DNA from 2 places in the Rossellomorea sp. DUT-2 genome. Region 2 is predicted to be linked to the other one. Evidence: riboswitches for the same ligand, from Rfam matches in the RefSeq annotation. Region 2 holds a riboswitch; the other holds the start of a gene.
The links. Region 2 has a riboswitch for thiamine pyrophosphate ahead of tenA (thiaminase II). Riboswitches for the same ligand answer to the same signal wherever they lie in the genome.

Region 1: it holds a riboswitch for thiamine pyrophosphate, as region 2 does, so the genes downstream of both, ACOSV2_RS00465 (ABC transporter substrate-binding protein) here and tenA (thiaminase II) in region 2, are expected to answer to the same signal.

The regions. Positions count from the first base shown of each region.
Region 1 covers NZ_JBQPEO010000001.1:75,384-82,859, forward strand. The annotation lists gene ACOSV2_RS00440 (heavy metal translocating P-type ATPase) at 1-8, shown strand, start outside; gene ACOSV2_RS00445 (cation diffusion facilitator family transporter) at 19-912, shown strand; gene ACOSV2_RS00450 (Fur-regulated basic protein FbpA) at 1,009-1,194, shown strand; gene ACOSV2_RS00455 (aldo/keto reductase) at 1,248-2,150, opposite strand; gene ACOSV2_RS00460 (phosphotransferase enzyme family protein) at 2,237-3,142, shown strand; TPP riboswitch at 3,221-3,332, shown strand; gene ACOSV2_RS00465 (ABC transporter substrate-binding protein) at 3,492-4,475, shown strand; gene ACOSV2_RS00470 (thiamine-binding protein) at 4,488-4,781, shown strand; gene ACOSV2_RS00475 (ABC transporter permease) at 4,778-5,539, shown strand; gene ACOSV2_RS00480 (ABC transporter ATP-binding protein) at 5,541-6,278, shown strand; gene ACOSV2_RS00485 (TatD family hydrolase) at 6,271-7,053, shown strand; gene ACOSV2_RS00490 (transcriptional regulator SplA domain-containing protein) at 7,175-7,420, shown strand; gene splB (spore photoproduct lyase) at 7,433-7,476, shown strand, end outside.
Region 2 covers NZ_JBQPEO010000002.1:42,284-49,759, reverse strand. The annotation lists gene ACOSV2_RS05810 (sensor histidine kinase) at 1-428, shown strand, start outside; gene ACOSV2_RS05805 (response regulator) at 425-1,024, shown strand; TPP riboswitch at 1,314-1,421, shown strand; gene tenA (thiaminase II) at 1,539-2,237, shown strand; gene ACOSV2_RS05795 (ECF transporter S component) at 2,230-2,808, shown strand; gene ACOSV2_RS05790 (ABC transporter ATP-binding protein) at 2,823-4,250, shown strand; gene ACOSV2_RS05785 (energy-coupling factor transporter transmembrane component T family protein) at 4,247-5,050, shown strand; gene ACOSV2_RS05780 (thiamine phosphate synthase) at 5,040-5,663, shown strand; gene thiO (glycine oxidase ThiO) at 5,665-6,762, shown strand; gene thiS (sulfur carrier protein ThiS) at 6,767-6,970, shown strand; gene ACOSV2_RS05765 (thiazole synthase) at 6,972-7,476, shown strand, end outside.

The DNA.
Region 1 (7,476 bases), on a different contig from region 2:
AAAAGTGAGGGATGTCAAGTGGGTCACGACCACAGTCATGGACACAATCAGAATAAGAAAGCATTATTAATCAGTTTCCTATTTATTTTTATCTTTATGATCGTCGAAGTCATAGGGGGAATCGTCACAAATAGTCTTGCTCTTCTTTCCGATGCGGGACATATGCTTAGTGATGCTGCCGCTTTAGGTCTTAGTCTGGCAGCCTTTTATATAGGTGAGAAGGCGTCGGATAAAGGGAAGACGTATGGGTACAGGCGATTTGAAATACTGGCGGCGTTCATTAATGGCATCACGTTGATTCTCGTTTCCCTTTATATTTTTTGGGAAGCGTATCATCGTTTTATAGATACTCCTATGGTTTCACCAGGTATGATGGTGATCGCCATCATAGGTCTTGTTGTAAATATTATCGTGGCATGGATCTTAATGAGAGGGGATACGGAACATAACTTGAATGTTCGTAGTGCCTTTCTTCATGTACTTGGTGATTTGTTGGGGTCGGTAGGGGCCATCGCAGCCGGACTCTTGATTTATTTCTTTAATTGGAACTTGGCGGATCCTATTGCATCTGTCATGGTTGCCATTCTAATCGTTATTTCGGGATGGAGAGTAACGAAGGATTCCATTCATATTTTAATGGAAGGATCACCAAAAGGGATCGATACGGAAGAAGTGAAGAATAGCCTGGCTGCCATCCCGGGAGTCATTGAAGTACATGATCTTCATGTGTGGTGCATCACGTCGGGATTCACAGCCCTAAGCTGCCATGTAGTGGTAGGAAACGAAGTGAATCGGGATACCATTCTATTACGACTCTCAGCCTTTCTTGAAGAGGAATTTGGCATTCATCATTCTACGATTCAAGTTGAGGGAAAAAGTGTCACAGAGGGCCATCATCACGTTTGTACGTAACAGCTCTCGCTTTTCTTTCTCCTATTCTTTCCAATGTGTAAGGGGATGTTTAGTTCCCTCCAGATGTGGGGTATATCTTCAACTGGAGGGATGAACATGTTACATCAAGAAAATAAATCACAGCAACAAAAGACACCGGAATTTAAAAAAGACTTCTATATTCAACAATTATTAAGGATTGGCGTATATAAATATTTTGGAAAGCAGCTTTATGAGCTTTCAATGAATGAATTACAAGATGTTTATCTGGAATATTATGTTGGTGGAGATATACCTCAATAAAAAAAGACGAACCTTTTACTAGAAAAGGATCGTCTTTTTTGTTGTTGAAAGCTTTAAGGAACATCATGCCCCATAGAGGTTTGCAGAATTTCAAACCATTGATCGTGATTTAATGTAATGGACATAGAGTCGATTGCATGTTGAATGCGTTCCATTTTACCTGAACCGACGATGGGCATAATGTTTGCCGGGTGATTAAGAAGCCATGCATATAGAACCTCGTCAATTCCCTTTGCACCTGTTTGTTCTTGTACCTTCTTCAAAGTATGTTGAAGGCGAACGGCTTTCTCATCTTCTCCTCTGAAGATCGCCCCGCCTGCAAGTGGTGACCAGGCCATCGGCGCGACACGTTTCTCTTGGCAAAGGTTTAACGTACCGTCTTCAAAGTTTTCTAAATTGTATGCAGATAATTCGATTTGATTGGTGATCAATGGAAACGGTAAGTAGGATTGAAGCATATTCCATTGATGATCTTTAAAGTTGGATACTCCGAAATGACGGACCTTTCCTTCTTCTTTCAATTTAGTGAAGGCTTCCGCCACTTCTTCTCCATTCATAAATGGATCTGGCCTGTGAATCAATAATAAATCGATGTAATCCGTTTTCAGGTTCCGCAGGGAGTTTTCAACAGAAGCCAGAATGTGCTTTTGACTCGTGTTGTAATGATGTGTTTTATGTTCAGGACGATTGTCGGAAGGTAGGACAATACCGCATTTTGTCACAATTTCCATCTTTGCTCGTAAGGACGGCTGTAGGTTAAGAGCCTCACCAAATAACGCCTCACATGTATACGAGCCATAAATATCTGCGTGATCAAAAGTCGTGATTCCGTTTTCAATATTGTGCTGGATTAAAGAAAGGGTGTCTTCCTTTGATTGATTCCAGTCTGCAAGTCTCCACAACCCATGAATGATTCTTGAGAATGATAAGTCTTCCGTCATTTGTATTCTTTGCATCGATACTACCTCTTTTCATATGGTATGTAGACATTCTTTCATAGTCATACTAAACGTATATTACTATGTTTCGAAAGGAATTAAAAATGATTCAACCTCTTCATGATTTATTATTGAACTGGAAGGTTCCTCCTTCCTCCATAGAGACCGTGGGCCATCATCACAATGTTTATAAGGTGAAGAGTCGGGAGAAGACGTTTTATTTAAAGAAGAGATTGAACTCTTCAGTGGAGAAGCGAATAGAAGAGCTGCTCTTAACTTCTTTTTTATTGGAAGACGGACTTCCTGTCGAAAGGCCACTGCTAACGATCTCGCATCAGCCATATGTACGACAACATCAAGTTTTCTACTCCCTGTATCAAGCGCTGAAGGGGGTACCGATACAAGTCTATTCCTTAACTTCTTTGAAAATGGTGGGTACATACCTATCCCAACTCCATGGCAGTCTAAAACAATACGTCTGTAAATTCGAGGTAGAAGAATGGAAAGTTGAAACACATTTGAGAGAGTGGATAAGCGTGCAGGATTCAACAGTGATAGAAAGGTGGGGGGAAGGGTTTCTTGGTAGGCTGAATGATTGGTCCTTTTCTTATAGCAAATTGCCCCATCAACTTGTCCATAGCGACTGTCATCCGCGGAATATTCTCGTGAAAGAGGAAAGGGTGACAGGGATCATAGATTTCGAGAGGATACGAAAAGCATCCCGCATAGCAGATGTCTGTTACTTTCTTGCAGGGATGCTTAAAGACAAGGTCAAGCAGGGTGAGGATGAGCAAATTGAATGTATCCATGCCTTTATGCAGGGCTATCAGTCCGATGGAACTTTAACTCAGGAAGAAAAAGAACTGATGCCATTCTTAGTCATTATCTTTCTTCTTCAATACACCTTTTTTTACAATCAAAAAGGGTATTCACACGTTGCATCTACATACATCCCGTTCATTAACAGGCTGGTAAATTCCGGTGATTATGAGAGGGTCTTTCAAATGTAAGTCTATTTAAGAGGAAATGCTTGAATATCCATCTTTTCTGTGGCAAAGTAGGGAAGAAGATAACGTTTAAATTTCATAGTACAAGTGTAGGGGGACCGGTGTGGCCGGTTGAGATTGTATCCTGATAAGATACTGACCCTTTGAACCTGAACTGGCTGATACCAGCGTAGGAAACATTCTCTTAAACATTACATCATCATGTTTAACAATGCGTCCCTCGCTGAAGCCTGGGGCGCTTTTTTGTTGTTGTGTCCTGACGGTCTAAGGTGTTTTACATTCATTCTCTCTACTAAGTGAAGAATAAGTATAAACGTTACAACTACATATAAGGATTTGGGGAGGAATCATGATGAAAAAATGGATGTATATCATCTGTTCTGTCTTTCTTTTAACTGCTTGCAGTGGTGGAGGAAATACATCATTACAGAAAGAAGGTCTTAAAAAGGTTACGGTTGTACTGGACTGGACACCGAATACCAATCACACTGGATTATACGTTGCGAAAGAAAAGGGATACTTTGAAGATCAGGGGCTGGATGTGGATATCATCTTACCTGGTGAGGCAGGCGCAGATCAACTCGTTGCCTCGGGTAAAGCTGAGTTCGGAGTTGGATACCAGGAAAGTGTCACGCAAGCAAGGGTACAGGACGTACCACTCGTATCTATAGCTGCGGTCATACAGCATAATACATCCGGGTTTGCTTCACCTAAGGATAAGGGTATAACGACTCCAAAGGATTTTGAAGGGAAAAGTTATGGAGGATGGGGATCACCTGTAGAAAAAGCCGTCATGACGTCGATTATGAAACAAGAAAACGCAGATGTAGAGAAAGTGGATTTTGTAAACATGGGAGATACAGATTTCTTTACTGCCGTGAAACGGGATGTTGACTTTGCGTGGATCTACTATGGATGGACAGGGATTGAAGCAGAGCTTCGCGGTGAGGATTTGAATATGATGTACGTAAAGGATTACTCTGAAAAACTGGATTATTATACCCCTGTCTTGACGACGAATGAAAAGATGATTGAAAAAGACCCTGAAACGGTTAAATCATTTTTATCAGCTTCTTCAAAAGGCTATCAGTTTGCAATCGACAATCCGGAAGAGGCCGGTGGGATCCTATTAGATGCAGCTCCGGATCTTGATAAAGAATTAGTCATGAAGAGTCAGGAATGGCTGGCTCCTAAATACAAGGATGACGCTGACAGGTGGGGAGAGCAGAAGCTGGAGGTTTGGGAAAACTATGCTTCATGGATGTATGATAACGATTTATTAGATAAGGAATTGGACAGTAAAAAAGCATTCACAAACGAATTCTTACCAAAATAAGAGGTGAACAAAATGGGGAACGCACTCGTAAGCATACAAATTATTCCGAAGACGAAAAATGGTGAAGATGTTATACCATACGTGGATGAAGCCATCGCGATCATTGAAAAATCCGGTGTCCGTTATGAAGTCCATCCATTAGAAACGACAATGGAAGGGAATTTACCTGACTTATTTAAGGTGATTGAACAAATGAATGAACGAATGATTGAAATGGGCAGCTCAAACGTCATTTCTCAAATCAAGGTATTATATCAGCCTGTCGGGATTGAAATGAATCAATTGACGGAGAAGTATAAAGGATGAAAGCATGGATATCGAAAGGATGGAGACCCTTCTTGGTCCTCATCCTTTTATTCATCATTTGGGAATTCACCATAAGAGTATTTGAGGTGCCGGCATGGCTAATGCCTTCACCTTCAGAAATATGGGCGGAAGGAGTCGCCTCTTGGTCAACGTTTACAGGACATCTTGCTTCGACAACTCTCCTTACGATCGGAGGGTTTGTGATTGGATGTACAATTGGAATAGGGACAGCAGTGGGTCTGCACCTTCTGCCTAAAGTAAGAGAAGCGATATATCCACTTATGATTTTGTCTCAAAACATTCCGATTATCGTCTTGGCTCCTTTACTTGTTATCTGGTTTGGATTTGGACTATTGCCGAAAATCATTGTCATTACCTTGATCTGTTTCTTTCCGGTAGCGGTCTCGGCATTGGATGGATTCAGGCAGACAAACGCAGAGTACATCCTTTACATGAAAATGTCGGGAGCCACAAAAGGTCAAATCTTTCGAAAAGTTGAATGGCCCCATGCACTTCCTTCCATCTTCTCAGGATTGAAAATTTCAGCTACCTATAGTGTGATGGGGGCGGTGATTTCAGAATGGCTAGGTGCCCAGAAAGGAATTGGTGTCTATATGACTCTTGCCTCTTCTTCCTTCAGGACAGACAGGGTATTTGTAGCCATCTTTATGATTATGCTGCTCAGCCTGGTTTTCTTTGGAATCATTTTGTTATTAGAAAAGATCATGATTAAGTGGAACCGAAAGGAGGACAGATAACGTGACGACTTTATCCATACAAAATATGTCTAAATACTTCGATGGGGAGCTGATTCTCGATGAGCTTTCCATTCATGTTGAAGAAGGTGAGTTTGTCTCGATCCTCGGTCCTTCCGGGAGCGGGAAAAGCACGCTGTTTCACGTGATCGGCGGGTTATTCACACCCGATTCAGGGGATATTCAATTAGATGGAAAATCGATAAATGGTCAAAGAGGAACCATCAGTTATATGCCTCAAAGTCCGTCCCTCCTGCCGTGGAGGACCGTGATTGAGAATGTGATGCTTGGCCAGGAGTTACATGGGAAGAAAGATAGGGATAAAGCAATGAGCATGATTGAACGGGCAGGCCTAAAGGGATATGAGAATGCGTATCCTGATGAATTATCCGGTGGGATGAAGCAGCGGGTGGCGTTTATTCGTGCCCTTGTCAGTCCCCAATCCTTCTTATGCCTGGATGAGCCCTTTTCTGCCCTTGATGAATTCACACGATTGGACATGCAGAAATGGCTCCTTTCCATTTGGGAGGAAGACTTGAGTTCTGTTCTATTTGTCACTCACAATATTGACGAAGCCCTGTTCCTGTCAGACCGGATCATTGTATTATCGACTCGGCCAGCCAGGGTGCAGAAGGAGTTCAAAGTACCATTTTCACGTCCCCGCGACAAAGAGATCCTCTTAACGGAGGAGTTTCTGAAATGGAAAACGAGCATTTTTGAGGAGCTTTCTCAATATGTGTAAACCATCCTTGATTGATGCACATATTCACTTGGATTTATACGAAGGATATCAGCGTGATAAGATTCTGCAGGAACTTGAACTGTATTCTGTAAAAGCGCTCATATCTGTATCGTTCCACCTTCAATCTTCCAGGACAAATATAGATCTCTCAAGAAAAGATGCAAGGATCAAACCGGCTGCAGGTTTCCATCCGGAGCAGGAACTGCCTTCAGAAAGAGAAGTCGACGAGCTTCTATCATTGATTGAGCTGCATGAACAGGAAATAGTGGCAATTGGAGAAGTAGGATTGCCTTATTATAAATTGAAAGAACATCCTGAAGTTGAAGTGGAGCCGTATATCGATCTCTTGGAACAGTTTATTATTGAATCAAAGAGGATGAACAAACCGATTATCCTTCATGCAGTGTATGAACATGCACCGATCGTTTGTGACCTGTTAGAAAAACACTCGATAGAAAAAGCACATTTTCATTGGTTTAAAGGAGATGAAGAGACCATTGAAAGAATGATGCAAAATGGGTATTTCATCTCCATCACCCCTGATGTCCTTTATGAGCAGGAGATACAAGAGCTTGTTAAGAAGTACCCAATCGAGAAACTTATGGTTGAAACAGATGGTCCTTGGCGTTTTGAAGGCGTCTTTCAGGGAAGGATGACCCATCCCGGAATCATGCATCGGTCCATTGAAAAAATCGCCGAAATAAAACGCATCAAAGAAGCAGAAGTATATAAACAGCTGTTTAAAAATACAACTGAATTTTATGGGATTTCCTAAATCATTCTTCTCTTGCATCCTTGGTGCAGGAGAAGTTTTTTTATAAACATCATTTACCATCATATTTATCAGTGAGATAACAAAAGATGATTGTAATGACGTTTAGGAAAAGGTGAAAAGAATGGAACTGAATGATCAATATATGCCCTATCAAGCTGGCGATGTCGTATATGTGATTTATCGCAATCCACATACACAAAGTGTCGCCAACGTACAGGAAGCAGCCGTAGTACATGATCCGGAAAATCCGAACGAACTGGCATTATTTTTATACGAAACCTATTATCCGTTAACACATGAAATGGCGGTTTATTCTTCAGAAGCTGAAGCGGAGCAAGCCTATACTCAATCATTTGGAGACCTGTAGGAGGGATGAATCATGGTAAAACCGTTCGTGCCACAATTGGTCTACTTTGAACCGAA
Region 2 (7,476 bases):
TGGTATCTCAGATGAGGGGGATCCGGCTAAAAGACGAAATCGTCCGGATCAAACAGCTATTAAAGGCAGCGGAAATTGATTTCGTGATGGAAGATGATGTCATGATCCCCCAAGCATCACTCTTTCTGGAAAATATCTTGAGCATGTGCCTGAAAGAAGCTGTGACGAATGTTGTCAAACACAGCAAGGCGTCGCACTGTGAGCTAATCATTGAAGAGTCGGATAAAGAGATGACCATCATAGTGAAGGATGATGGTATGGGAATCGAGGGAGATTACACACTGTCTAAAGGCAGCGGCTTAATCGGGATGAGAGAGCGGTTAGAATTTGTAAATGGGAGCTTAGACGTTTTTTCCGAAAATGGGACCACTCTGATTATGAGAGTGCCGAAAGTAATTAAGCAAACAGACAGGGAGGGAATGGAATGATTCGAATTGTTATTGCAGAAGACCAGCGAATGCTATTAGGTGCCTTAGGCTCTTTACTTAGTTTAGAGGATGATATGGAAGTGGTCGGAAAGGCGGGCAATGGAGAAGAAGCCATTGCCCTCGTCCACGAGCTGCAGCCGGATATTTGTATCATGGACATTGAAATGCCTAAAAAGACCGGTCTTGAAGCTGCAGAGGAATTAAAGGGTGAAGATTGCAAAGTGATCATTCTGACAACTTTCGCAAGGTCCGGTTATTTTCAACGTGCATTAAAAGGCGGGGTGAAAGGTTATTTGTTAAAGGATAGTCCAAGTGAAGAACTGGCGAACTCGATCCGTCTTGTGATGGACGGTAAACGTATATATGCACCGGAGCTCATGGACGATGTGTACAGTGAAGAAAACCCCCTCACAGATCGAGAAAAAGAAGTGTTGGAGCTGGTTGCCGACGGGAAAAACACGAAGGAGATAGCCGATGAGCTCAGCCTCAAAACAGGTACCGTCCGAAACTACATCTCAACCATTCTCGACAAGCTTGAAGTGAAAAATCGAATCGAAGCCATCACTCAATCAAAAGAAAAAGGATGGTTTAAATGATGGGAAGGGACGGACCTCCAACATGGAAGTCCGTCCCTTCTTTTATTGTAGTGTATATAAATATTTAACCCATCCATTGTATTTGTATACATTTTTTTATAAGTGCTTAATTTTGCTTTATGAGAGCTTTATTCTAAAAAGTATTTCATTAAAATTTATTAAGGGGTATCCTTTGCTATGATTGGTTTTGTATGGAAAGGACAAATGGAAAATGATGAAAGGATTCCTATTTGGTGTTGACAAGTAAAAGAATCGTGGTACGATAACATCGAATACAAAATTTCATAGGACGATCCACTAGGGGTGCCTTCTAAAAGGCTGAGATTAAAGTGTGACTTTAAGACCCTTTGAACCTGATCTGGTTGAGACCAGCGTAGGGAAGTGGTGTTTGACGGTCACATAGAATCGAATTCTATCAAACTGATCTCAAGCCACTTTCTGTATGCGGTATGCATAATGAAAGTGGCTTTTTTTGTTGCCCATTTCGGGTCGTCTGGAAAAGGAGAAAGATACTATGTCATTTACAGCGTACTTAAGAAACGAAGTGAAGGAAATTTGGGAAGCGAGTTTTCACCATCCTTTCGTTAAAGGTATCGGGGATGGAACCCTCCCCCTTGAAAACTTCAGGTACTACATTCTGCAGGATGCCTATTACCTCTCACACTTTTCGAAGGTGCAGGCACTTGGTGCAGCCAAAGCAACAGATTTACATACTACATCCAGAATGGCAACACACGCAGTAGGAACGAATGAAGCAGAGCTTTCCCTTCATGAAAATTTCTCAAATCGTTTAGGGATTACGGAAGAAGAAAAACGGCAGTTCAAACCTGCTCCTACTGCCTATGCCTACACCTCGCATATGTATCGTTCCGCACAATATGGGGGGCTCGCAGATATCCTGGCGGCAATACTCCCCTGCTACTGGTTGTATTATGAGATCGGTGAACGCTTGAAATCATGTACACCTGAGGAGGTCATATATCAGGAGTGGATCGCAGCTTATGGTGGAGAGTGGTTTGGGGAGCTAGTAGAAGAACAGATCCAGCGACTGGATGTATTGGCAGAAACGATGACAGAAACAGATAAGGAAAGAATGAAAGAGAATTTCATTTTGAGCAGCATTTATGAATTACAGTTTTGGGAAATGGCATACACACTTGAGAAGTGGCCGTTTCAGGCATCTCTAGGTAAGGAAGGTAGAATACATGTCTAAATTAAAGCTGACGGACATTTTAGTAACGGTCGTGATCTCCATAGGTTTTGGGATTATATATAAGCTATGGGGACCGGTTTACAACCTATTAAAGCCATTTGGATTGCATGCTGATCAACTGATCTATGGCATGTGGTTCATGGCGGCAACCGTTGCTTTTTTAATCATTCGGAAACCTGGCGTCGCACTTCTGGCAGAGATTGCTGCCTCTTCAGGGGAATTTCTCATGGGAAGTGAATGGGGTCTCGAGGTACTATTGTTCGGTTTAATCCAAGGTTTGTTTGCAGAGTTGATTTTTCTTATCACCCGCTATAAGCGTTATGATGTCCTCATCATTTGTACAGCAGCTGTGGGCTCAGCAATTGGCTCAATTCTGATGGACTACTTTAAAGGATACATGGGAGACCTGGTTTTGTGGAATTTATCTCTATTTATTGGTGCCAGATTGATAGGATCCATCGTGATAGCAGGCATAGGTGCCTTTTATCTCGTTAAGGCTCTGGAGAAAACGGGGGTAACCAGTTTGGTCAGACGTGCGGACCAAAAAGATTATGATGCCCTGAATCAGTAAAGGAGGGAAGGACGATGCATATTGAAAATCTGCGCCTTACATTTTCCGGTTCAGAGAAACTGATGTTTAAAAACATAAGCCTTTCGATAGAAGACGGGGAAAAGGTATTGCTACTGGGGCCTTCTGGTTGTGGAAAATCCACACTCCTCCAGGTTTTATCCGGTGTGATACCCCATTTGATAGATGTGCCGATGAAAGCTGACTCGATTGAGCGTCCTGAATCCTTCGGATATGTCTTTCAAGATCCGGACGCTCAATTTTGTATGCCCTATGTAGATGAGGAAATTGCCTTTGTTTTGGAGAACAACCAGATTCCAAGAGACGAAATGCGAGAGATAATTAACGATCTGTTAGAGAAAGTGAATTTAAGTCTGACGGATTCCCATACAAAAATCTCCTCTCTATCAGGGGGGATGAAGCAAAAACTGGCCATTGCTTCTGCCCTTGCGCTCCATCCCCACACGCTATTTCTGGATGAGCCTACAGCCATGTTGGATGAAGAGAGTACTAGATCTGTATGGGAAACAGTGAAAACGACATGTGAAGATAAAACGTTACTTATCGTTGAGCATAAGCTGAGTCACGTTCTGGAGATCATTGACCGTATAATTCTTTTCGATGCTAATGGAAGGATAGTGGCTGATGGACCAAAGGCTCACATTTTATCAAATTTCAAGGAAACATTGAAAATAGTCGGGGTATGGTATCCGGAAGCGTGGAATGATTATCTTTCTTCCCACCCTCCGCAGAAGGTTGCCCCGTTTGGAAAGACGAATTTAAAGCTGGAGAACTTCAAAGGGTATATACAAAAAGAGGTGAAGATCCACCTTGAAAGTGCCGTAAGCCTTAAAGGTGAATGGATTGCAATCACCGGAAAGAACGGAGCCGGGAAATCAACATTACTCCACAGTCTCATGAAATTCATCCAAACGACCGGGACTTATGAATTATATGGAAGTCAGGTAAAAGGAAAGAATGTTCCAGAGGAATGTACGTTTGTTTTTCAAAATCCTGAGTTTCAGTTTGTGACAAACAGTGTGTTTGATGAGGTTGCGTATACCTTTCGGCTCAATAAAGTGGATGAAGGAATAGTGGAGAAAAAGGTGCATGCACTCTTGAAGCGTTTCAAACTTGATCCATACAAACATCATCATCCCTATCATTTATCCATGGGGCAAAAGCGCAGATTAAGCGTAGCAGCGTCCCTTGTCAGGAATAAAGATATTCTATTACTGGACGAACCAACCTTTGGCCAGGATTCCCAAAATACGTTTGCGTTACTTGAGATGCTTCAAGACTATCAAAAAGAAGGATCTACCATTTTGATGGTGACACATGATGAAAAGATCATTACTCACTTTGCATCCAGAGTATGGGTGATTGAAAATGGGCGTCTTACCCAGGATTTCCTTAATGAGATTGCAGGTAGTAAAGCAATATGAATATAGAAATCGAGCATAGAGAAACCTGGCTCCATCAAATCAATCCCAGCTTCAAGCTAATGACCTTGATCGGGCTTTTTGTATTCCTGCTTTTTATTCATTATCTTAATTGGTTGTTATATCTGGGCTTACTCTTTTTTCTCCTGTTATGGGTGTTCTCAGGATATTCATATAGAACGGTCAGTTTAATGATCCTACCCTTTTTCCTTGTTTTCATTTCTACAGCTTCATCAATGATTTTATTTGGGAAAGGTGAAACAACTTGGATGAAATGGGGATTGATCCACATTACCGAAGAGAGCTTTTATCGGGGGATCCATGTTGGATTGCGTACCATCGTATTCGCTATATTGGGGTTATTATTCGCTCTTACAACGAGACCCGTGAAGCTTTTCTACTCCCTCATGCAGCAGCTGAGATTAAAACCTAAGTATGCGTATAGCTTTATGGCCGGATTCAGATTAATACCCATTATGATTGAAGAATTCTTCACGATACGGAACGCCATGAAAGTCAGGGGAGTTAAAGAACGGAGAGGAATAAAGCACTTATTCCATAAAATGAAATCGTATTCCATTCCCCTGCTTGCCCAGAGCATCAGAAGAGCGCACCGAATTGCCGTGGCTATGGAAGCAAAAGGTTTTAATGGAAGTGGGCAACGAACCTATTACTACAGAGTAACCTTCTCGAAATATGATGGATATTTTTTGGGGAGTATTCTCATCATGATTGCGCTCAGTTATTATTTTTCTACCCATCTACCTATTTTTCCGACGGGAGATGTTCGCTATGGGAATTGAAACAAGAAAACAATTACATTTGATTTCATCAGGAATACAATCAGTGGAAGAATTAGTGAAAATCTCGAAGTCCGTTTACCCATATCTCGACATGCTCCATCTTCGCGAAAAGCAGTGGACGGGGAAAGAAATGGCTGTGGCCATTGATCGACTAGTAGCAGCAGGAGTCCCCTTAACAAAATTATGTGTTAATGATAGGGCAGACATTGCCTTTATGAAGAATGTAAGAGGGGTGCAGATTGGCCATCAAAGTGCTGATATCAGCTTAGTGAAGAGTGCTTTTCCTTCCTTACAAATTGGTGCTTCTGTACATTCCGTTGAAGAAGCACAACAGGCAATGATAAGCAGAGCGGATTACCTGCTCTATGGAAATATCTATTCTACCTCTTCAAAGCGGGGTATGCCTGGCAGAGGTTTGGCAAGCTTAGAAAAAGTGGTTCAATCCGTCCCGCTTCCCACTATTGCCATAGGAGGCATTACGCCTGAACGCGTATGTGAGGTTACGGGAACCGGAGCAAAAGGAGTCGCTGTCTTATCAGGTATTTTGCTTTCAAAAGATCCACTAGATGCAGCCCGATCATATTATAAACAATTACACAGGGGGGTAAGGTAGCTTGATAAAACAGTATGATGCTTTGATTGTTGGTGGAGGGGTGATAGGCTGCTCCATTGCTTATCAAATATCCAAAAGAGGAAAGAAAGTTCTATTGATAGAGAAGGATAGGCTGGCAGGAAAATCATCGAAAGCAGCTGCAGGCATGCTCGGCGTTCAAACCGAATTGAAGGGGGACGGCCCTTTGTATCATCTGGCGAAGGCAAGCCGTGATATGTATCCTTCCTTAGCGACCGATTTAAAAGAAATCAGTGGAATGGACATTGAATATGTGGAAAATGGAATGATTAAGCTGGCGAGAACGGAGGAGGAAGCAAAGGAGTTAGTAGAAACGGCTTCTATAGCATCCCTTGGGGAACAAATTAGATGGCTTTCCCCCAACACTCTATTTTCCTATGAACCTCATCTTTCAAAAAATGTGGCAGGCGGATTATACATTCCGAAGGATGGTAACGTCTCAGCACCAAAGCTTACACAAGCCTTAGGGGCGGCTTCGAAAATGCAGGGTGCAGAAATCAGTGAAAATACAGACGTGTATGATTTTATGAAAGAGAGAAACAAGATTACTGGAGTCAGGACGTCTAAAGGTGACTTTTATGCAGATGAAACGATTGTAGCAGGCGGTGCTTGGAGTCAATTCCTCTTGGATCGGCTGGAAATGAAGTTCAAAAGTTTTCCAGTTAAGGGTGAATGCTTTTCCGTTAAAGTCCCTGGAAAGATAGTGGAGAGGACCATCTTTACAGAAGGCTGCTACATTGTTCCAAAAGAGGGTGGACGTCTTTTAATCGGTGCAACAGAGCACCCCCATACCTTCGATGAAACGATTACCATAGGTGGATTAATGAACCTTTTGCATTTGGCCACATCCATCCTTCCAGAATTGGTTGATGCCAAGTGGGAAAAAGCTTGGGCCGGGATACGTCCTCAAACAGAACAAGGTGTGCCGTTTATGGGGAGAAGTGAAGAATGGAAGGGACTTTCTATTGCAACGGGGCATTACCGTAATGGTATACTCCTGGCGCCAATAACTGGGGTATTAATGGCAGATCTGATAGAGGGGGAGGAATCCCATCCCCTACATTCATACGTAAGGAGCTGAGAAGGTGGAATTACGAATTAACGGACAGGTGGTCACGGTGCCGGAATCAATTTCAACAGTATTGGAATTGATTCATCATTTTAACCTGGAAAACCGAATGATCATCGTTGAGCAGAACCAAACCATTCTTGAAAAACAAGAGCACAAGATCACCAAAGTGAAACATGGGGATATTTTAGAGTTAGTCCAATTTGTAGGAGGCGGTTGAAATGTTAAAAATCGGAAAGTACACATTCCATTCAAGACTTTTACTGGGAACGGGAAAGTATCCTGATTTTGATATCCAGAAAAGAGCTGTCGAGGTTTCTGGTGCGGAAATTCTTACGTTCACGGTAAGGCGCATGAATATCTTTGAACCTGGTCAACCTAATTTCTTAGAAAAACTGAATCTTGAAAACTATTCATTATTACCGAATACAGCAGGGGCTAAATGTGCTCAGGAAGCAGTCCGGCATGCACAATTAGCGAGAGCTTCAGGGCTCTGTGACATGATTAAGGTAGAAGTAATCGGATGCGATAAAACGCTTCTTCCCGATCCCGTCGAAACACTGAAAGCAACAGAAGAATTAATAAAAGAAGGCTTTACGGTGCTTCCCTATACGTCTGATGATGTTGTTCTTGCAAGGAGATTGGAAGAGTTGGGGGCCCATGCCATCATGCCGGGCGCTTCCCCTATAGGATCAGGACAGGGAATCATCAATCCAGTCAATCTCC